Regions from separate parts of the Virgibacillus ainsalahensis genome, predicted to be linked through region 2. Evidence: riboswitches for the same ligand, from Rfam matches in the RefSeq annotation. Region 2 holds a riboswitch; each other region holds the start of a gene.
What was found. A riboswitch is a leader RNA that binds a small molecule or an ion and turns the genes downstream of it on or off. The one in region 2 is predicted to bind S-adenosylmethionine.

Region 1: linked by a shared signal. The riboswitch ahead of ACZ427_RS14910 (homocysteine S-methyltransferase family protein) and the one ahead of ACZ427_RS05990 (phosphoadenylyl-sulfate reductase) in region 2 are both predicted to bind S-adenosylmethionine.
Region 3: linked by a shared signal. The riboswitch ahead of ACZ427_RS19045 (O-acetylhomoserine aminocarboxypropyltransferase/cysteine synthase family protein) and the one ahead of ACZ427_RS05990 (phosphoadenylyl-sulfate reductase) in region 2 are both predicted to bind S-adenosylmethionine.

What each region holds. Positions count from the first base shown of each region.
Region 1 covers NZ_AP043943.1:3,019,618-3,027,548, reverse strand. Annotated here, with positions in the region: gene ACZ427_RS14920 (hypothetical protein) at 1-432, opposite strand, end outside; gene trhO (oxygen-dependent tRNA uridine(34) hydroxylase TrhO) at 324-1,289, opposite strand; gene ACZ427_RS14910 (homocysteine S-methyltransferase family protein) at 1,469-2,518, opposite strand; SAM riboswitch class I at 2,669-2,771, opposite strand; gene ACZ427_RS14905 (cold shock domain-containing protein) at 3,093-3,290, shown strand; gene ACZ427_RS14900 (class I SAM-dependent methyltransferase) at 3,462-4,148, shown strand; gene ACZ427_RS14895 (hypothetical protein) at 4,150-4,455, shown strand; gene ACZ427_RS14890 (NAD(P)-dependent oxidoreductase) at 4,477-5,352, opposite strand; gene ACZ427_RS14885 (TraR/DksA C4-type zinc finger protein) at 5,555-6,226, shown strand; gene ACZ427_RS14880 (zinc ribbon domain-containing protein) at 6,262-6,468, shown strand; gene ACZ427_RS14875 (S1C family serine protease) at 6,535-7,896, opposite strand.
Region 2 covers NZ_AP043943.1:1,272,980-1,280,910, forward strand. Annotated here, with positions in the region: gene ectA (diaminobutyrate acetyltransferase) at 445-975, shown strand; gene ectB (diaminobutyrate--2-oxoglutarate transaminase) at 980-2,254, shown strand; gene ACZ427_RS05985 (ectoine synthase) at 2,313-2,699, shown strand; SAM riboswitch class I at 2,874-2,982, shown strand; gene ACZ427_RS05990 (phosphoadenylyl-sulfate reductase) at 3,106-3,831, shown strand; gene ACZ427_RS05995 (assimilatory sulfite reductase (NADPH) flavoprotein subunit) at 4,068-5,918, shown strand; gene cysI (assimilatory sulfite reductase (NADPH) hemoprotein subunit) at 6,023-7,753, shown strand; gene cobA (uroporphyrinogen-III C-methyltransferase) at 7,783-7,931, shown strand, end outside.
Region 3 covers NZ_AP043943.1:3,843,588-3,851,518, reverse strand. Annotated here, with positions in the region: gene ACZ427_RS19060 (DnaJ family domain-containing protein) at 1-250, shown strand, start outside; gene megL (methionine gamma-lyase) at 339-1,523, opposite strand; gene rarD (EamA family transporter RarD) at 1,952-2,878, shown strand; SAM riboswitch class I at 2,971-3,086, shown strand; gene ACZ427_RS19045 (O-acetylhomoserine aminocarboxypropyltransferase/cysteine synthase family protein) at 3,196-4,899, shown strand; gene ACZ427_RS19040 (SGNH/GDSL hydrolase family protein) at 5,253-6,098, shown strand; gene ACZ427_RS19035 (YpmS family protein) at 6,103-6,738, shown strand; gene ACZ427_RS19030 (helix-turn-helix transcriptional regulator) at 6,765-7,745, opposite strand; gene ACZ427_RS19025 (hypothetical protein) at 7,789-7,931, opposite strand, start outside.

The sequences.
Region 1 (7,931 bases), 1.7 Mb from region 2:
CCGAATGTGCATGAACATCGCCTCCAGCCTTCGCGTCATCACCCGAATCAGCACAAACATCGCCAGCAGCAATCGCGTCATCAGCCGAATGTGCGCAAACATCGCCAGCAGCAAACGCGTCATCGCCCGAATGTGCGCAATCATCGCCTCCAGCAATCGTGTCATCACCCTAATCAGCATGAACATCACCTCAGGCATCACGTCGCCTGAATCAGCACAAACATCGCCCTCAGCCTTCGTATCATCACCCGAATCAGCATAAACATCGCCATCAATCCCCCTTAATGAAAATAAAAAGACGACCCGCCAAGGTCGTCTTTTTATTATGCTTCCTGTTTCAATGTTTCTCCAAGATTTTCGAGTCTGCGCTCTACTTCTTCCTGTGATAATCCATGTTCTTTTACATACATGTTTCGTGGACTGACACGGCATTCATGTGTACAACCGCGCATATATTTATGCTCATTTTCTTCTGAGCTGATAATCTGTTTATTACAATCAGGGTTGGCACAATTTACATAGCGTTCACAAAGTTCACCATCAAAATAGTCTACGCCGACTACAACGTGGTCTTTTTGATTGATTGGTACAGAGATACGCTCGTCAAATACATAGCATCTGCCATCCCATAATTCCCCTTGAACTTCAGGATCTTTACCATATGTTACGATTCCCCCATGTAGCTGGGCGACATCTTCAAAGCCTTCTTTAACTAACCAGCCAGAGAATTTTTCACAACGGATACCACCTGTACAGTAGGTTAGAATCTTCTTGCCTTCAATCAGATGTTTGTTTTCCTGCACCCATTGCGGTAACTCGCGGAATGTCTCAATATCCGGACGTATTGCACCACGGAAATGTCCCAGATCGTATTCATAATCATTGCGGGCATCAAGGACAATTGTATCCTCATCCTGCATTGCCTCGAAGAATTCCTTTGGCTCCAGATACTGTCCTGTAGTTTTGTGTGGATTAATATCATCTTCCAGGCGAAGTGTTACTAATTCATTTCTTGGACGTACATGCATTTTCTTGAAAGCATGGCCATCGTGTGCGTCAATTTTAAATGTCATATCAGCAAAGCGTGGATCCTGATGCATTGCTTCCATGTATTTTTCAGTTTGCTCAACGGTCCCGGAAACTGTGCCATTGATACCTTCCTGAGCTACTAAAATTCGACCCTTCAATTCTAAGTCCTTGCAAAATTGAAGATGTTCAGCTGCATAGCTTTCGGGATCTTCAATTTGTACATAGTTGTAGTACAATAAAACCTGATAATTATCTTCCATTTTCTTTACCACCTATTCATTCATATATTTGCAAGATATAGAACGTATGGTAGTCGTATTCAATTTTATAATCTTGCAAGAAGATATTTTATCACGTTTTTGTCTTTTTTTCCAACCTCTCTTTTAACGTGTAATATTCCCCTGGTGTATCTCAATGAAGTTACTATTAATAAATGAAATTAAGCTTTCGATCGATATTGTAAATTATGCTTCTTCAGCGTTTCGTCTTTTCCAAACAAGAAATGTTTCTCCATATCCGGGGAGTATTTCGAATTTGGCGTTTCAACCCCTGCAGCTTCTGCTACTGCACGCAGCATTGCCGGGGAAGCACCACAGCATAACCCGATATAATTAACCCCGATGTTCTTAGCTTCCTTTGCCCATTCAGCCAATTCATATCGATTGTGATAAAGCGGGTCTAAAGCGGTGGGAAAAGTTGTCTCCAAAGGTAAATGACAGCTGCATCCTCCATCAGGCAAATTAAAAAATGTCGGATTTTCTTCAGTTGTGCGATACGGAATCGGCAGTGCACCGACATAGCCATCTACGTGATTTCGTATATCAGCTATGTAGGGCTGCATCGTCCGAGGGCCACGAAAACAATTCATTCCAACAACCAGTGCACCTTTTTCAGAAAGTATTTTACAGGATTCTTCGACCGTATATCCATCTCTTAGAACGTTTTCTCCCATTAAGCCTAATGTGATTACAGCAGGCAAATCCTGCTTTAAAATTTCTTCTAAGGCGATTTCAGCTTCTTCATGGTAATAAAAGGTTTCTCCATTAATGAAATCGACTTCTTCCTCCTTACACCATTTCACCATTTCAGCAAACATATTTCGTACTTTCTTTTTTGATTCATTGTCATTTGAATCAAATATATTAGTGTTTGATATATTCCCGGCAACCAGTGCTTCTTCCACTTTGTTTTCTTTTGCTACTTCTTTCGCTAAACGGATGGCTTCTCTGTTCAACGGTTCTAATAACTCTTCCTTACCGATGATACGCATTTTTTCTCTATGTGCGTTATACGTAAAAGCTAATACAACATCAGATCCGGCATTCATATAATCCCTATACGTTTGCTTAAGTGCTTCAGGGTTATCTAATGCTACTTCAGGCACGAATGATCCTGCCTGTAAATATCCCCTGCGTTCCAATTCAAATAAATAACCTTCTCCCACAATTACAGTTCCGTCTTTTAAACGATCTTCCAGCGTACGTTTCATTCTTTTTCCTCCTCCTAATTTTTTCTGAAGTGGCAAGCATGCAGATTTGGTCTTTCGCTGCATTTATCCAACAGGAAAGTTTTATACTTTCCTAAAACACAAAAAAACCTCTTCTTGAAAATAAGAAGAGGTTTGCCTGTGACTGTTCCCATCTTATCTTCAAGCATTACGCTTCTGGAATTGGCACAGTGCTCAAGACGAGTCTGTTGCCGAGGTATCTAAGGGCCAGTCCCTCCACCTCTCTGGATAAGAAAATTTCTTTAATATTTTATTAAGCTAAAATATACATGCAATTATACCAATTGTCAACGGGAAAATTGAATATTTTAAAAGTTTTTTGATTTTAATGAAGAACCTATGTATATATTGGAATTATGCAATTGATGAGGGATGTATTTTAATTTGAAAATAATTTGCTAAACGCTTGCATTTTATTTTAGAAAGAGGTAAAGTTAAAAGTAGCAAAAGGAAATTGAAGTTTGAATAATACTTTACGATCTCTTTAACAAGTGGTGTAAAAGTATTTATGATTCAATTATACTTTGCACGATATTTGTATAGGGAGGTCATTTAGATGACTGGTAAAGTAAAATGGTTTAATGCAGAAAAAGGTTTTGGCTTCATCGAGCGTGAAGATGGAGACGATGTATTCGTACACTTCTCAGCTATTCAGGCTGAAGGTTTCAAAACACTTGAAGAAGGTCAAGACGTAGAATTTGAAATCGTTGAAGGTAACCGCGGACCACAAGCAGCTAATGTAGTTCGTCTATAATAGAGTATTTTAGGAGGCTTATCTCATTTTTTGAGATAGGCCTTTTTTGCATATATGAACGTACATAATTTTGGCAGCGTATCAATTAGCTGACATGACATATATGTATATAAAGGAATTCCGCCTGCTATATCGAATATAATTACTAAAGTATTGTAAAGGGGTGCGCGCATGGTTTTATTTAACTGGAAAAAGGAAGCTGAAGAACAATGGGATAATCGGGCTGTTTCTTGGAATGAACGAAGCAGGAATATGTGGGATAATGGAAGCAGAAAAGATATTATTCCTTTTGTCCAAAAGCATATGAAAACGGGATGTGAAGTCCTTGATATTGGCTGTGGGGATGGCTATGGTACCTATAAATTGCATGAAGCAGGATACCATGCATCCGGGATGGATCTATCCAGTGAGATGATTGCACTGGCGAATGAACGGACAGTGAAAGAACCGATTCAGTTTACGCAGGGGGATGTGAGTGACCTGCCTTATGAAGACAATAGCTTCGATGGTATAATGGCAATCAATGTATTGGAATGGACGGCTTCTCCTGCTGAAGCTTTAAAAGAACTGAAACGTGTGGTCAATGATAATGGGTTCATTTGTGTTGGAATATTAGGACCGACAGCTGGTCCAAGGGTAAACAGCTACCCACGACTTCATGGCGAAAAGGCAATTTGCAATACAATGATGCCATGGGAATTCCAAAAACTTGCGGCAGAGGAACATCTTAAGTATGTTGATGGGTTTGGGGTATATAAAGAAAATCTCAGTGAAAGTCAATATAGCAGTCTCTCCGAGCAATTAAGACAGGCTTTGACATTTATGTGGATTTTTATGTTGCGAAAAGGTTGTGAATAGAATGGATAAGAAAGGAATGGAAAAACAGGTCATCGAAAGTTATCAAAATGATGAAAGAATGATGATTTTGGTTTATGCACAGTGGTGTATTAATAATAATCTTGAACCAGTGGCATTGTACGAACAAACATATCCTGGTCAATCGAAGAACAATGCGTTGAGAGAAATGCTCGAGCTTACGGTTTCCAAAAAAGAATCCGATGAAATGCCAGATCAGACAGTGTTGAATGTCCTACAGCTTTTTGGGAATGATGATCTCGCATTTACGGTACAATATGAAATAGAGAAACGGGAAAAGAAGGAATGATTTTTCCCGTTTCCCTTTTTACTACTGCTCAAAAAGTTTAATCAATGCTTGTGTACCACTATCATTTTCACCTTTTTCAGCAAGTTCTTTGTAAAGATCTAATGAAAGTGAGAGGCCTGGCGTTGATAGACCCATCTCCTGTGCAGATTCAAGAGCTATCGTCATGTCCTTAATAAAATGCTTCACATAAAATCCGGGAGCATAATCGTCTTTTAGCATACGGGGGCCGAGTTTTGACAATGAAAAGCTCCCTGCAGCTCCTGTTGTAATACTTTCCAATACACGCTCTGGTTCTAATCCTGCTTTCCTGGAATAGGAAATTGCTTCACAAACACCGATCATGTTAGAGGCAATCGTAATCTGGTTTGCTAATTTTGTATGTTGTCCAGCGCCTGCTTCGCCTTGTAAAATTATATTCTCACCAATAATGTCGAATATGGGTTTGACTTTGTCATATACGTCCTGCTCTCCGCCTACCATAATCGCTAATGTGCCATTTTTAGCCCCGACGTCCCCACCGGAAACAGGTGCATCCAATACATGGATATTTTTTTGCTTTGCCTGATTATATATGTTGATTGCTAAGGCTGGCTTTGATGTAGTCATGTCAATTACATAGGTTTCTGCCTTCGCGTTTTCTAAAATTCCGTTCTTTCCAAAATAGATTTCCTCTACATCTGCTGGGTAGCCGACCATTGTAATAATTACGTCAGACGATTGCGTGAGTTCTGTAACCGTGCTTTTCCACACTGCGCCATTTGTTAAAAGCTCCTCGGCTTTTCCTTTTGTCCGGGTATAAACAGAGATTGAATAACCAGCATTCTGCAAATTTGCCGCCATGCTTTTTCCCATTACTCCGGTTCCGATAAATCCGATTGTTGTATTACCTGCCAGCATTATTAAATCCTCCTTTATCTTCTCTCACTACATTCTTCGACAAAGCATAAGCAAATTCCTTGTTTTGAGGTTCCTCTTAAAAATGAAAAAAGGATGACATTCCCCATATTGACATGATTTGGGAGCTTCATTAAAGAATCATTATACAGCTTTTACACATAGTATGATTAGTACATTTTAAAACTTTTGGAGGATGATCATAATGATCACAGCCGATCAAATAGCACAATGTAAAGCTGCATTAATGGAGAGACAAACAGAATTAATTGATCATGTGCAAGATCATTTTGGCACAACGCTTGAACTGGTAAAAGAATCAATGGGGGAACTGTCAAACTACGATAATCACCCGGGTGATCATGGTACAGAGCTGTATGAAAGAGAAAAGGATATTGCATTAAACGATCATGCCGAAAAGGAATTGGAAGAAATAAATGAAGCACTGCATGCAATCGCAGAAGGGACCTATGGAATCTGCTCTAAATGTGGGCAGGACATACCTTTCGATCGATTAGTTGCTGTCCCTACGACAGATCGATGTGTTGAACATGCGAGCAATAATATATTCGAGAGTAGCCGTACAGTTGAAGAAGAAGTATTCAGCCCCAACATTAATCCGGATGAAGTTACCGATGAAAATCAGGTGGGGTATGATGCGGAAGATACCTGGCAGGAAGTAAGCCGGTATGGGACATCCGAATCACCATCTGACTTTTATGGGGATCGAGATAATTATGATGAGATGTATCCAAACAGTGATGAGAATGTCGGTGATGTTGAAGATGTGGAAGGCTTTTTGTCGTCAGATATTGATGGTAAATATAATGGTGTAACACCGAACCATAATAAGTATGAAGATGAATCTTTTGACTAGTTCACTCCGTATCACTTAATAAGGGAGTGATTGGATTGAATGAAAATAAAGGATGCTTAAAATGTGGAAGCACTAATGCAGATACCAAAGAAGTGGCGATGACCGGAACTGGGTTATCAAAAATGTTTGATGTCCAAAAGAATCAATTTATCGTTGTATTTTGTAAGGACTGTGGATACAGTGAATTTTACAATAAGCAAAGCTCTTCCGGGAGTAATATTTTTGATTTGTTTTTCGGTTAAACAGAAAGACTCCTTCACAGAAGCAATTGTGCTTTGAAGGAGTCTTTCTTAAATAATCGTTTGTGTTTATGCCTGGGGCTGTTCCTGCTCTTGCGCCTGCAATTCTAAGTTTGTAGTCTCCTGGCTGCCGTCGCGGTAGTATTCGATTTCTACTTCTTCGCCAATTGATGCTTCAGAATATAGAAATTGTCTTAATTCCAAAATAGATGTAACTTCATTTCCGTTTATTTTTGTAATTACATCAAATTGTTGTAAATTTGCTTCATCTGCTGCTGATCCTGATTCAACTTGGGCGATAACCATTCCACCTTCCACTTCTTTCGGTAAGTTGATTTCATATTGAACCTGTGGGGGAACTTGATTTAATGACGCAGTTGATATTCCGATAAGTGGTCTTACGATTTCACCATTTGTTTCCAAATCTTCTATAATTGGCAGCGCCTCATCAATTGGAATGGCGAAACCGATTCCTTCCACTTCCTGTCGTGCTACCTTCATTGAGTTAATCCCAATGACTTCACCTTCTGCATTGACTAATGCACCACCGCTATTACCAGGGTTAATAGCTGCATCTGTCTGGATTACTTCTGTCACCCAATCGGGCTGTCCATCGCTATTTGTATCAACACTGACGGATCGATTGAGTCCACTGATAATTCCCTGTGTTACCGAGTTGGCAAATTCCATACCTAATGGATTTCCAACAGCCATTACAGATTCACCGACTTGTAAATCGGCTGACGATCCAAGGTTTGCTACAGTATCTATGTTCTCACCGTTAATTTCCAGAACAGCTAAATCTGTTAATTCATCTGTTCCCAAAACTGTTGCCTTAATTTGTTCATCATCATTTAAAACGACTTCCACTTCCTCGGCATCTGCGACTACATGTTGGTTTGTTACTACATATGCTTTACCATCCGCTTTTTTATAGATAATTCCGGACCCGGATCCGGCTGCTTGGCTTTCTGTCCATACACTCTGCTGCTGAAGATTGGTAACACCTACTACCGCTTCAGAGGTTTCACTGATATTGGACGCAATGTCGGCATTATTTGTGGACATTGTTTCAACAACTTGAGAACCTGTGTCTTCTTCCCCTGATGTCTGGTTAGTTTCAGTTGAATTATCAATATTATCAATCGGTATAATATTGTAGGCGACTAGCATAACCACGGCAACTGCAGAGATTATTCCGCCAATAAGGCCACCTGCCAAGGCACTGACACCAGTCTTACTATTTTTTGATGGCTTATTTGGAGGTGAATTAGTGGAAGCGGTATTTTTTCCAGCTGGCTGCTCCGCCGTTTCAGAGTTTTCCTCCTCATCTTGTGACTGATTTACTGAATTATCATCATTCATTGCGTTATATTCCACCTCATGATTTTCATTATTGTTATATAAATTGTTATCTTTGTTGTCACTCACTGGTTAATCATCCTTTCGTTTGCTTTGCTGTAGTT
Region 2 (7,931 bases):
TCCAGAAATTCATTAGCAAATTCAACGTTGTCTGCGTTATTTTAATTATTACGGGTTGTTTTTTTCTTCATAGGTAAGCCCTCCTAATGTTTTTTGTAAAGACAAAAGCCTATATGTTTCTGCCACTATTTTATCCCTTTTGGAAAAAATAACACCATTAATCTATTACCAAAAAAATTTGATGGTTTGGATGCGTTTGGTTTTATCGCATTATTATTTCATATTTTCATGAAACAAGTAATATTCTATTGAATTCTAATTATTTGCTAGTTATTTATAGGCTTTGATACGTATTGGGAATAAAACACAGCTAATCACGTTTAATCAAGCTATATCGTATTTAAATCGTTTTGACGAAATCATTCCTTGCCTTTAACATAATAGAGTAGTTAATTTTAAATGTGATTCGGAGGTGAGAGCATTAATAAAAGTGGAATTAGTGAAATGACTCAAACAATCGAAATAAATACAGGTCTTCATTTTCGTAAGCCGGATAAGAATGATGGGGCAGCTGTTTGGGAACTGATTCAACATACAGGCGTTCTGGACCTTAATTCTTCGTACAGTTATATCATGTGGTGTGATATGTTTTCTGATACATCAGTAGTTGCTGTAGAGGATGAGAAAATAATCGGTTTCATTTCCGGGTTTGTTTATCCGGATAAGCCAAATACTTTATTCATCTGGCAGGTAGCTGTACATGAAGCAGGACGGGGAAAAGGGCTAGGAACAAGGATGTTGTTTCAGCTGTTGAATCGCGAATCTTCTAAGGATGTTACCTATGTGGAAGCAACTGTCTCGCCATCGAATACACCATCACAGAATTTGTTCAAAGGTCTTGCTAAAAAGCTGGACACAAATTATGAAGTAGTGGAGTATTATTCATCTGATGATTTTCCTACTGAGGGCCATGAAGATGAACCATTGTTCAAGATTGGACCAATACTGGAAGATAATAAAATATTAAAGGAATGATATGATGACAACGGCAATAATGAACGATACGAAAATGAAAACATTTGAAGAAATAGAATCAGAAGTGAGAAGCTACAGCAGAGGTTGGCCGACTATTTTTGAAAAGGCCAAAGGATATAAGCTGTGGGATACAGATGGTAAGGAATATATTGATTTCTTTGCAGGGGCAGGAACATTGAATTATGGTCATAATAATGATGCCATGCAGGAAAAAATGATTGAATACATTAAAAATGACGGGATTATTCACAGCCTGGATATGGGAACAATCCCAAGAAAAGAATTTCTTGAACGTTTCAAAGAAGTCATTCTTAAACCGCGTGATCTTGATTATAAGATTATGTTTCCAGGGCCAACTGGCACAAACACCGTTGAAAGTGCATTGAAAATTGCCAGAAAAGTAACAGGCCGTGATTCAATAATCAGCTTTACAAATGCCTTCCATGGTATGACAATCGGTTCACTCTCTGTAACGGGTAATTCATTTAAACGACATGGTGCAGGAGTGCCGTTACACCACAGCGTGTCCATGCCATTCGATAAATATGTGGAAGATCAGGATTCCATTGCATACTTGGAGCGTTTTCTGGAAGATAGTGGAAGTGGCGTTGCATTGCCTGCTGCAATCATTTTGGAAACCGTTCAGGGTGAAGGCGGCATTAATGCAGCAAGAATGGAATGGCTGAAAAAAATAGAAAGCATTTGCAAGCGTTGGGACATACTTCTCATCATTGATGATGTACAAGCGGGGAATGGCCGTACCGGAACTTTCTTTAGTTTTGAGCCTGCAGGAATTAACCCGGATGTTGTCTGTCTTTCAAAATCAATTGGCGGTGTTGGCCTGCCAATGGCAATCACATTAATCAAACCGGAGTATGACCAATGGGGTCCTGGAGAACATAACGGGACATTCCGTGGAAACAACCTGGCATTTATTACAGCGACAGAAGCATTAAATAATTGGGAAACAGATGATTTTGGTAAAGCAATTCGGGAAAAAGCAACTTTACTAAGTGATACGATTAAAGTTCTTATTGAAAAATACCCTGAGCTAAATGCAGAAGCACGTGGAAGAGGATTAATGCAGGGAATTGCTATTGGAAAAGATGGCGTTGCTCAAGAAATTTGTGCAGAAGCATTTAAGCGTGGCTTAATTGTGGAAACTTCCGGTCCAAAAGATGAAGTTGTTAAGTTCCTTCCACCATTAATTATCGATAAAGAAGGACTTGAAAAAGGTTTAGGAATTTTAGATGAGAGTATTAAGCGAGCGCTTGCTTAATTATATAGCACCAAATACAACAACAAACGAAATTTAAACAGGAAAAGGGGAATACGTAATGATCGTAAAATATCTTGATGAAATAGAAGGAACTAAAGATGAAACAGCTGATGGAAACTGGAAGAGCCGCCGTTTCATCCTGAATAAAGATGGTGTTGGTTTCAGCATGAACGATACAGTTATTGCTGCTGGCACAGAAAATTATTTCTGGTATAAAAATCATATTGAAGCAGTATATGTTATTGAAGGAGAAGGACAGATTGAAGAAGTGGAAAATGGTAAAATGCATGATTTAAGACCTGGTACACTTTACCTTCTAAACGATCATGATAAACATAAAGTTCATGCTAAAACACAGCTTCGTATGGTTTGTGTGTTTAATCCGCCACTTGTCGGAACAGAAACTCATAATGAAGAAGGATATTATCCTTTATTGACTGAATAAAATAAATGATGTTAAAGAACCAGCCACTTAGTGGCTGGTTCTTTTTCTATTATATAACTCAAATTATTACACAATTAAAATTAATTTTTCTTTTTTTAAAAATAGTTATTGACTTTTTGATTAGCACACTATACAATAACAATTAATCCTATAATCTTACTTGTAATTAAATTTTTCTTATCTAGAGAGGCGGAGGGGAGGTCCCTATTATCCCTTGGCAACAGGTCTCAAATAAGCACTGTGCTAACCCCTGCAGATGATTATTTTTTCTCGAAGATAGGAAGACAGTTGACACTGAAATCAATTCCCTCTCTTCTTATTGGAAAATAGAGGGGGATATTACCACCTGTATATTTATTTCATCTAATAAAATTGAAAGTGAAAACTTCTCATGGAGGGATGAAGTATGAATAATTCTCCGGTCACCTACAGTAATTTTCCCGGTGATCCATTTAAGGATTGGAATCCGGAAGATGATATGAAAGGAGCCACTGATATTCTGGAATGGGCTTATGACTCGTTTGGGGATTCTGTTGTGTATGCCTGCAGTTTTGGGGCGGAAGGAATGGTACTAATTGATTTAATATCAAGAGTGAAAAAGAATGCGAAAATCGTCTTTCTTGATACAGAAATTCACTTCCAGGAAACTTATGATCTTATCGACGAGGTAAAGGAAAAGTATCCAGATCTGCGTATTGAATTAAAGAAACCGGATTTAACGTTGGAAGAGCAAGCTGACCAATATGGATCTGCACTGTGGAAACGACAGCCGGATCAATGTTGTTTTATACGGAAAATAAAGCCGCTTGAAGATGCATTAAAGGATGCACCTGGCTGGATTTCCGGTCTACGAAGAGAGCAGTCCCCAACACGGAGTAAAACTGATTTTGTAAATAAAGATGAACGGTTCAAGTCCATTAAAGTCTGCCCATTAATCCATTGGACCTGGGACGACGTATGGGACTATATAAAAGACAATAACTTACCATACAATGAGTTACACGATCATAATTATCCAAGTATTGGCTGTATACCATGTACTTCCCCTGTAACGGATGCTGGGGATTCCCGGTCCGGGAGATGGGAAGGGTTAAATAAAACGGAGTGCGGTCTTCATACTACCGGGAAATAATCACGCTCTTTTCTATGCAAAGGAGAAGCATGTACGCCCTTAATCCGACTAAACAACTGGAAATACAAAGTTTTGATCAAATATAATGATATAAATGTCGCCCATTAACACATTGGTTTTTGACGAGTTCCATGTTAGAGCGACAATGTTTAATCTGTATAAATAATCTTAAAAGGAAACGGTTTGGATGATTGTAATTCAAATCAAAATTAAAAAATATAGTGGGGTGAATATCTTTGCAGTTACAAGTAACGAATAGTCCTTTTAACCAGGAACAAACAGAGAACTTAAATCGACTTCTACCAACACTATCAGAGGCACAAAGAATTTGGCTGAGCGGATATCTCTCAGTCCCTCAGACGCAAGAAGCTCCGCTAGCGGCAAGTTCTGTTGACATCCCGAATACTTCAACTTCTCTTCAAAGTGATTCTCAGTTGGCTACCCGGGAAGTAACGATACTTTTTGGATCCGAAACCGGTAATGCACAAGCAGTTGCAGAGGATATGGTTCAGAAACTGGAAGAGAAGAATACAAAGGTAACAATTTCTGCACTGGATGACTTCAAACCTAAAAATTTAAAAAAAGTCCAGGATTTGCTGATAGTGACAGCTACGCATGGAGAAGGAGAACCGCCGGATAATGCGTTGTCGTTTTACGAAACGCTTTATGGCAGGAAAGCTCCAAAACTTGATGATGTCAGATTTTCGGTACTTTCTCTAGGGGATCAGTCCTATGAATTTTTCTGCCAGACCGGCAAAGATTTCGATAAACGTTTCGAGGAATTGGGAGGTGAACGCCTTTATCCGCGAGTAGATTGTGATGTGGATTTTGACGAAGATGCTGCTGAATGGATGAATGGAGTTCTAGAGGCATTGCACGAACAGCAGGAAAGTAATCCTTCAGGTGAATCCTTTCTGACAGGAAATTTAGAGAACGGATCGCTTCTGCAAGATCAGCCAGTCTATTCACGTACAAATCCCTTTAAGGCTGAAGTGTTGGAAAATTTGAATTTGAATGATACTGGTTCGAATAAAGAAACTCGTCATCTTGAACTATCCCTGGAAGGTTCCAACTTTGATTATGAACCTGGAGACAGCCTGGGTATCTTTCCTGAAAATGATCCCCAACTGGTAGATCAACTCATTGAGATAATGAATTGGGACCCCGAAGAGTCTGTGTCGATAAATAAGAAGGGGGATGTGCGCTCCCTTCGCAATGCGCTGCTTTCGAACTTTGAAATTACTAATCTTACAAAACCATTGTTGCAAAAAGCTGCTGATCTCTTTCAAAATGACAGTTTACGTAAACTTCTGGAACCGGGGCAGGAGGAGGAACGGAAGGCTTATATCGAAGGTCGGGATTTACTTGATTTGGTAAAGGATTTTGCGTTAAGTGCAGTGAATCCTGGTGAATTCATCCAGATATTAAGAAAGATTCCTGCACGTCTGTATTCGATAACGAGTAGTCATAAGGCAAATCCGGATGAAGTGCATCTTACCATAGGGACGGTTGCTTATCACGCCCATGGTCGGGACAGAACAGGTGTCTGCTCTGGGCAATGTGCATTACGAGTAGAACCCGGTCGGGAGTTGCCAGTTTATATTCATCGCAACCCTAATTTCAAATTTCCTTCTGATGCCAACACTCCAGTAATAATGGTCGGCCCCGGGACGGGTGTAGCACCTTTTAGATCATTTCTCGAAGAACGTGAGGAGACAGGTGTAAGCGGGAAGACCTGGTTGTTCTTTGGCGATCAGTATTTTTCCACAGATTTTCTTTATCAGGTGGAATGGCAGCAATGGCTTAAGGAAGGTATTTTGACAAAGATGGATGTCGCATTTTCCCGCGATACTGCTGAAAAAGTGTATGTACAGCACCGGATGCAAGAAAACAGCAAAGAGCTTTATCAATGGTTAACAGAAGGAGCAATTGTTTATGTCTGCGGTGATGAGAAAAGAATGGCAAAAGATGTCGAACATACACTATTGAAAATCCTTGAACAAGAGGGAGAAATGAGTACGGAAAAAGCAGAAGAATATTTAAAGGAAATGCGGGAGCAAAAACGATATCAGCGTGACGTGTATTAAAACAATCAATTTTAATTGCAACAACGGGAGAATGAATTCAACTCTTTCATCAGGCAATTTTTTGACATATATGGGCTTTAAAGAAATGTGAAAGGAGATTAATAATGACAGAAAATAAATTCCCCCAGCAAGATGGTCCACTTGATGTTTTGGAACAGATAAAGACAGATAGCAATTATTTGCGCGGTACGATTAAAGAAGGGCTCCAGGATCGAATTACTGCAGCAATTTCCGAAGATGATACAAAGTTGTTAAAGTTTCACGGAAGCTATCAGCAGGATGACAGAGATCTGCGTAATGAACGGCGGCAAAAAAAACTTGAACCAGCTTACCAATTCATGATACGAGTACGCGCGCCCGGGGGTGTAGCTACACCTGACCAATGGCTGGTTATGGATGATCTTGCCCAAAAATATGCAAATGGAACACTGAAGTTAACAACAAGGCAGGCGTTTCAGTTTCATGGAATTCTGAAGTGGAACCTGAAGAAAACAATGCAGGAGATTAACCATTCATTAATGGATACACTGGCTGCCTGTGGGGATGTAAACCGTAATGTCATGAGCAACCCCAATCCCTATCAATCCGAGGTTCATTCGGAAGTTTATGAATGGTCTAAAAAACTGAGTGAATACCTCTCTCCAAGGACTAACGCATACCATGAAATCTGGCTGGATGATAAGAAAGTTGTGGACAGTCGGGAAGAAGAAGTGGAGCCAATGTATGGGCGTACTTATTTGCCGCGGAAGTTTAAAATCGGCATTGCAGTTCCACCTTCAAACGATGTCGACATCTACTCTCAAGATCTGGGGTTTATTGCAGTTCTGGAAGACAATGAATTAAAAGGGTTCAATGTTGCGGTTGGTGGCGGCATGGGGATGACACATGGGGATACAAAAACATACCCACAGATTTCCCGTGTGATTGGCTATATCCCGGCAGATAAAATCGTTGAAGTAGCGGAAAAGGTGATTACAATCCAGCGGGACTACGGCAATCGTTCGAATCGAAAAAATGCCCGCTTTAAGTATACCATCGATGCGAGAGGATTGGGTTGGTTTAAAGATGAATTAAATGAAAGATTGGGCTGGGATATTGAAGAAGAACGTCCTTATTATTTCGAACATAATGGTGACCGCTACGGCTGGGTAAAGGGGAATGGCAGATGGCATTTTACCCTGTTCATTCAAAACGGTCGTGTCAAGGATACAAAAAACTATCCGTTAATGACGGGTCTTCGGGAAATCGCCAAGATCCATACAGGGGATTTCCGGCTTACTCCGAATCAGAACCTTATCATTGCAAATGTAACCAGTCAAAAAAAGAAAAAAATCGTTGAACTAATTGAAAAATACGGCATCACTGAAGGAGAAAACTATTCTGCACTAAAGAGAAACTCCATGGCCTGTGTAGCCTTTCCAACTTGCGGGCTGGCTATGGCAGAATCGGAGCGATATCTTCCATCACTTGTAGAGAAAATTGAAGAGATTCTGGATGAAGCCGGCCTCAAGGAAGAGGATATTATTATACGTATGACAGGATGCCCAAATGGATGTGCACGCCCGGCATTGGCCGAAATAGGGTTTATTGGTAAAGCTCCTGGAAAATATAATATGTATCTTGGAGGCGGATTCACTGGTCAGCGTTTGAATAAACTGTACCGGGAGAATATCGGAGAAGAAGAAATCTTAAACACGCTTCGTCCAATCCTGATTAATTATGGGAAAGAAAAACAGGAAGGAGAACACTTCGGCGATTATGTTATTCGTGCCGGATACGTGGAAGAGGTGCATTCAGGGCTTGATTTTCATACTACAAATAAAGTGGAAAGCTAAAAAAGAAAATGCAGGAAGGAAGTGAAAGGATGGGAAAGGTTTATTTAGTGGGAGCCGGTCCTGGTGATCCGGATTTGATTACGGTTAAAGGTTTAAAAGTAATCCAAGAGTCAGATGTTATTTTATATGATCGCCTGGTCAACGAAGAATTACTGAGTTATGCTCCTGGCGATGCCGA
Region 3 (7,931 bases), 1.3 Mb from region 2:
GTCTAAAGAATTGAATATGTCTTACAGAATCCTCAAAAATGCAGGGTATATTTCTGAAGAAACAGATCGCAATAAAGAGAACATTACATTTGATGATTTATTAACAAGTGTAACCGGTGAGAAGAATGAAGCTAAACTTAAAAAGAAAACACAGGAATATGAAGTGTTTATCAAGAAAAGAAAATTGCACAAAAACTCCAAGTTTGCAACATATGCCAAGAAAATATATAGTAAATTGCTTAATAAATGAAGGTGAATTGCATGAATGCAGCCCAACTCTCAAAAGAAAACACGTCTAACCCAAAAGCCCTGGACTGACGTGTAAGTGTAATTCCATCTTATAAGTGATCTAATGCCTGCTCCAAATCTTCCCAGATATCCTCCCATGATTCCAATCCGACAGACAAGCGAATCAGCTGATCCGTAATCCCCATCGATTTTCGTGATCCTTCAGGTACAACGGCGTGTGTCATTGTTGCCGGGTGCTGAATCAATGTCTCTGCATCTCCAAGACTCACGGCAAGCTTTAAGAAGGAAAGCTTGTTTAGCATTTTTTGCGCATCCGCTTTTGTACCTTTGATTTCAAAAGAAATGAGACCGCCCCCCCGCTTCATCTGCTTTTCTTTTATATGGTAATCCGCATGGGTTTCATCACCTGGATAGTACACATTATCCACGTTTGGATGATTTCGGAGTTTTTCAAAGACCTTTTCTGCATTATCACAATGGCGGTCAAGACGAATCGGTAATGTTTTCAGACCTCTGAGCAGAAGCCAAGCATCAAATGGCGACATAATTCCACCCATGTCTTTTTGTGTTGTCATCGCCACTGAATCCAGGAAATCCCTTTTCCCAACGACAAGCCCTGCAACAACATCCCCGTGGCCGCCAATATATTTGGTTGCACTATGAATAATGATATCACAGCCAAGCTCGAGCGGCCGCTGCAAATAAGGAGAGGAAAATGTGTTATCAACGACTACCGGTATATCATACTCCTTTGCGACTTCTGCTACCATCTCAAGATCAATCAGCTTCATTGTCGGGTTAATTGGTGTTTCCACATAAATACAAACCGTTTCCGGCTTGATGTGTGACCGGACTTCCTCCTTTGAAGCCATTTCTGAGAAATCATGATCAATATTGTATTTTTCCTTCATCATCGTCAGTAACCCGAATGTGCAGCCATATAATCCGGACGAGCATACGATATGATCATTTGCCTTTGTCAGGGCAACAAGCACAGCAGACACCGCAGCCATCCCGGAAGCAAATGCAAGACCACGCTCTCCTTTTTCAAGTGCCGCAATCCGCTCTTCTAGTATTGTTACTGTCGGGTTTCCGATTCGGGAGTAGACATATCCTTCCTCTTCACCGGCAAAGCGTCTTTCCCCTTGTTCTGCTGTATCAAATGTATAGGTTGATGTTTGGAATAATGGTTCAGCCAGGCTTCCGAGCATATCTTTTGAATCATATCCTTCGTGTATAACTGTCGTTTCAAAGTTTTTTTGTTTTTTTGACATGAAATAAACCTCCGTCAATTGTTTTTAAAACATTCTAACTACTATATTAACCTATAATACTATCGTTTGAAAGCGTTCATTCCTCACAGCTCATTTTTCCATGCTCTTATCGCATAATATGCTCCTTTTCAAACTTCGCAATTGATATAAAATACGATGTTGCGACGTACAATATCACTGGGTTGATTTCCGTTAGAGTTAAAAACATCAACCTTCAGTTCAAATTATGTCGCATTTTATCGTTTTTGTATCAAAAAAAATAATCTATTAGAAAACAGCCTTTTAAAGCGTGCTATTACAGGCAGCGGTTGGGATAGATCTACGGACCTTAGGCTAGCCCGCGGAGCCTTTTCGGATTGAGCAGGTAGATTGCTTAATCCGGTAATACCTTCTAAAATTGGTTTACTTCATTAATGGGGGAAAGAAGAATGAAAAACAACCAGGAAAAAATCGGAATTACATATGCGGCAGGGGCATATCTCTTATGGGGGTTTCTTCCAATCTATTGGAAAATGGTCGACAATGTTTCTGCCGGAGAAATACTGGCACAGCGAATTATATGGTCGTTTGCTTTTATGCTGGCAATTGTTTTAATTTCAGGGAAATTTCCCGCCTTCATCATGGAATGTAAACGAATCTGGAAGAAAAAGAAACAATTGCTTGGCATTAGCCTCGCCTCTATTTTTATCAGCCTGAACTGGCTGACATTCATCTGGGCGGTCAACAGTGATTATGTCGTCCAGGCAAGTTTGGGCTATTATATCAACCCACTTGTCAGCATTCTGTTGGGAATTATCGTATTAAAAGAGAAGTATACAGGAAGGCAGTTTCTCTCATTTATTCTAGCAGCTGTCGGTGTACTTTATTTAACCGTGAGTTTCGGTGTATTCCCATGGGTGTCTTTCGTTCTGGCATTTTCCTTCGCTTTTTATGGTTTATTGAAAAAGATGGTCGATCTCAGTGCTATGTTCGGTTTAACCATTGAAACATTGATTGTTACACCAATCGCCCTGATTTACGTCTTTACACTATCCGAAAATGCATTCTCTATGGCGACTCCTCTTTCCGCAACAAATCTCCTTTTAATGGGTGGAGGAGTGGTTACTGCAGTTCCATTATTGCTGTTTGCAAGTGGGGCTAAACAAATCCCGCTCGCTATGATCGGTTTTCTGCAGTACATTGCCCCAACAATTATGTTGTTTCTAGGTGTATTTCTATATAATGAACCATTCACGCAAGCACATCTAATCGCGTTTTTATTTATCTGGGCCGCATTAATTATTTATATGGCATCTTCATATAAACGGCCTGTTTCAAAACAAAAAAACGCCGGAGCAGGAAAAAGAAATACATAAAACAACTGTTCGAAAAATATTTATTTTGGCAAAATAGTTGACAGGCTGTCAGGCTTCAGCCTATAATGTTGAGTAATTCAGAAAAATTAAATCTCTTATCCTGAGTGGCAGAGGGAATAGGCCCTGCGAAGCCCGGCAACCTTAATGCAAGATGAAATTGCTTTAAAGGTGCCCCATCCTACAGGTCACATGATCTGGAAGATAAGAGGAGGACCGGTTCGAATATACGCCCTCTTCTTAGGAAGAGGGCTTTTTCATTCCTTTTCCAACGTTCCAGTACGATACCAAACCATCCAAAATCCAAGGAGGAATCATTCATGACTAACTTTCATTTTCACAACCCGGAAACAGTACTACTTCACGGAGGTCAGGAACCAGACCCTACTACAGGTTCACGGGCAGTACCAATCTATCAAACAACTTCATACGTTTTTCGTGATACAGAGCATGCACAAAATCTGTTCGGTCTGGCAGAACCGGGAAATATTTACTCCCGTATCATGAACCCAACCGTTGATGCTTTTGAACAGCGAATCGCTCAGCTTGAGGACGGTGTAGGCGCAGTAGCAACCTCATCCGGGATGGCTGCGATTACCCTTTCCATATTAAACCTGGCTTCTGCAGGAGATGAAATCATCGCCGACAGTAATTTATATGGTGGTACATACAATCTTTTCGTAAATACATTGCCGCGCTACGGAATCGATGTGAAATTGGTAGATGGTACGGATCATGAAGCAATACAGGCTGCCATTACGAATAAAACAAAAGCTATATTTGGCGAAATTATCACAAACCCAAGTCTTAATGTCTTCGATGTAGAGAAAGTAGCCGAAATTGCACACGACAATAACATTCCATTAATCATTGATAATACGTTTGCCACACCATATATGACAAAACCACTTGCATGGGGTGCTGATATTGTTGTCCATTCTGCAACAAAATGGATTGGTGGTCACGGCACGACAATTGGTGGTGTGATGGTCGACGGCGGCCGTTTCAATTGGAATAACGAAAAATTCCCTGGATTTACCGAACCGGATGACAGCTACAATGGGCTTCGTTATGCTGACCTGGGAGCTGCGGCTTTTGCCACAAAGTTCCGTGTACAGCTGTTGCGTGATATTGGTGCGGCATTAAGTCCTCACAATGCATTTTTATTATTGCAGGGACTAGAAACACTGCACTTGAGAATGGAACGCCACAACAAAAATGCTCAGGAAGTCGCTGCATACCTGCAAAAGCATCCAGCAGTTGAATGGATTAATTTCCCTGGTCTTGAGGAACATCCGTCCCACAACCTTGCAAAAAAATATCTAGCAGGCGGGTATGGATCTATAATCACTTTTGGAATTAAAGGCGGACGTGATGCAGGCAGAAAATTAATCGATGGTGTTAAACTCTGGTCCCATGTTGCCAATGTTGGGGATGCCAAGTCATTAATTATTCACCCTGCATCAACAACACATCAGCAATTAGGTGTCGAGGACCTTAAACAAAGTGGAGTAACGGAAGAATTGGTTCGGTTGTCCGTTGGAATCGAATCACCACAGGATGTTCTTGCTGATTTGGATCAGGCAATCACAGCTGCTACAGGTGAGCCGGGGTTGTATGAACCAACAGAAGAAGATGTAGTTAAATGGTTGCTATCTTCCCCATTTGACCGCAGTAATGGTGGTATACGCAAGAAGGTGATTGCAACAGTTTCAGCCGATCAAGCCAGTGAGAAATTGGAAAAAATTGGATTTGAAGTAATTGCCATTGATGAAGTATCGAATGCTCCGGATGAAGCAGATGCCATTTGGGTAAAAGATCAACAAGTTTCTGCATCCATTATCGAAGAAGTTGCCAATAAACAAGGAAAGATCCTATGGGCCGAAAACGCTTCTGATGTCGATCAGAAATCACAGGAAAATGCTGATAAAGCAGGCATATCGATCGTAACAGGCAAAAACCCTTATGATCAGGCGATTCGTTTACGAGCGAATCAAGCTTCCCGCGTAGGTGCCCAAGTTTAACAAAAGCCAATGAATTATCACTTCCTGTCGCTGGATGATCAATCCCGTAGGCACTTGACCATCCAGCGCCTTGGAAGTTATATTTCAACATGAATATAAGTTGTAACAATATCTTAACGTTTAAAATCCTTATATATTGGAAAAAATATATATGTCACATCAATCTATAAATCGCCTTTTTGCAAGGCGATTTTTTAATCTGTAAAATGAAAGTAACATATAGAAAAATTAGCCCCTTATACTTATAATAGGGAACTATATAATATCACAACATGGATGTGATACAGTTGAGGAGAAAGCACTTTTTTATTGCAATTATGGTTTTTATTCTTTTGGGGGGAATCTTTTTTTGGATGAATCGTCCCACAGCCAACTTTGATGATGTGACAATCCCACAGGAAGAAGACGTTGAAGTATCTGAGGAAAAGGAAGAAGAAAATCCAGAACCCGAACAGGAGGAACCTGAAGATGAGCATGTAACAACGGAAGAAGGACCTACACACCGACAGTTTTCCCAAATTGTCATGGAAGGATTACAAAATGCAATCAATTTTCTTTCCAAACGGGAGTCACGTATAGTCGCTATCGGTGATTCACTCACACAAGGTGTAGGTGCATATAATGAAGAAGGTGGATATGTCGGCATATTAGACCGCGCAATCAATGAAAATAATCAAATTGTTACGATTGATAATTTTGGTAAACGCGGGAATCGGTCCGTCCAGCTGCTGGAACGCCTGAATGATCCGGGAATTTCCTCATCTCTTGCGCAGGCGGATATCACATTAATAACAATCGGTGCAAATGACATTATGAAAATAGTAAAAGAGAACTTTACGAACCTGAAATTGGAGGATTTTGACCAGGGGCGAAGGCAATTTGAAGAAAGACTGAAAGAAATCATCACAACCATACAGGACATCAACCCAAAATCAGAAATTTATCTGATTGGTTTTTACAATCCTTTCCAACAATATTTCCAGGAAATTGAAGAACTGGGCATCATCGTTGAGGACTGGAATAATACGAGTAAAAAGATTGCAGCAGAAGAAGAGACAGTAACCTTCATCCCTACCGTCGACCTGTTTGATGATACGGACGTTGAGTTATTCGCAGAGGATCATTTTCACCCGAATGATTTTGGCTATCAGCGGATAGCACAAAGAGTATTGGATTATATTACAAACGATGAAGGATGAGGTAATGATGGCAAGAAAAGAACGTCGCCAGCAGAAAAACAAATGGAAAAATTTATTTTACGGTTTGCTGATCATAAACGTCCTTTTCGTCGTTATGATACTGGCACTCATTTTTTGGCCGGTTTCAGAGGTGCCAATGTCTGAGCGCGATTCACAGGAAGCAGTGGAAAGCTCTGAATTTACAATCCGTACATCAAAGCAGAATTTAAACCAGCTGGTAAATGGCTACCTTGATCAATTGTTAATAGGATCTGATCACCAGTACAGTATATCATTGGAGGAAGATGTCCATTTAATGGGGGAACTACCTGTTTTCTCATCCACTGTACCGCTATCTGTGCATTTCGAACCGCTTGTACAGGAAAACGGAGATCTTGTGTTAAAACTAAATTCAATATCGATTGGCTTATTACAACTTCCCAATGAAAAAATTATGAGTTATATGGAAAAATATTTGCCAATGCCAAATTGGGTAACCGTTCATCCAAATGAAGAAGAAGTTTATATTGCGGTTACAGAAATGAACCTGCAAAGTAACCTTGAGGTTAGTGTGGAACATATCGACCTTGAAGCAAATCACCTGTCTTTTAAGCTTAATGTTCCTTATCGGTCATTGGGAATCGAACAGATGCGACCATAATTAAATAGATCAAATAATGGTTGCTTTCATTCATAGATTTCCATCATCTGCCGTATTTTTTCCTTCATTGTAAGGACGAGGTGATTTGGCTCCAGTACCTGTGCCTGATTTCCCCATGTAAGAATCCAATTGATGAGACCGTCCGACAGCTTGGCTTTTGTAGCTAATACAAAGTGATTTTCATCCGTACTTTTGATATCCGCTTCATGTCCGAAACGATCCAGCACAACATTCAGCAGATTTATGTGGAAACGGATTTTTATCCGGATCTCTTCTCCTGCAAACATATGGAAACTCCGGTCTACATAGCTTTGCAGGTCAAAATCAACATTCTTAAAGCCCTTCTTCTTAATATCAATATTGCGCATACGATCGAGGCGATAATGCCTTATTTCATTTGTCTTATGAAAACGGCCGATTAAATAGTAATAATCATTTTGCCAGATTAGAGCATATGGATCGACATGATAACGATAGCCGTCCCGATTAAATTCGAACTTTTTATCCACATTAAATTTCCCGTACTGGTAGGTAAGTACATTTTTTCCGGCTATCGCCCGGTGGACAAAGTCGATATTCAACTTCACCTGCTCATAGTCTATATTCGCCGATTGACTAAATAAAACAGGCTCAGGAAACGTCTTGGCAATATGCTCACTGGTTAGCTGCTTTATTTTATCTATTAAATTATTTTTTTCGTTATCGGTAATAAAACGCGCAGATAGAACAGCATCAATCATCAAACGAAGTTGATAAGTCTCAAACAGACGGGCCTGATGACTGTACATTATTTTTCCAAACTTCCCTTTGTTTTGCATAATTTCAAAATCAAGCGCATCCAGTATTTCCAGATCACGTTTAATTGTCCGATTGTCGAAATGCTTATCGGGAATTACGTAATTTAATTTTTCACTGAGTTGATTGATCCCCAACTCATGCTGGTCATCTGTATTTTTAAATAATATTTCTCTGATTTTCAAGAGTCGGTAATTACTTCCCCTCTCCATTCATCGTCCCTCCTCAAACAGCTGAAACACTGGACATAATCCTTTATTTGAGAACAAATTGTTTTACTTTCGCAGATACTGAAATTAACATAGATTGCTTTGGTGTTGTCTGTTGACCTATCGCTAAATTCTGTTGTGTGTTCATCATGTAATCCTGATAATCACCAAGTTTCCCTTGGTAAATCA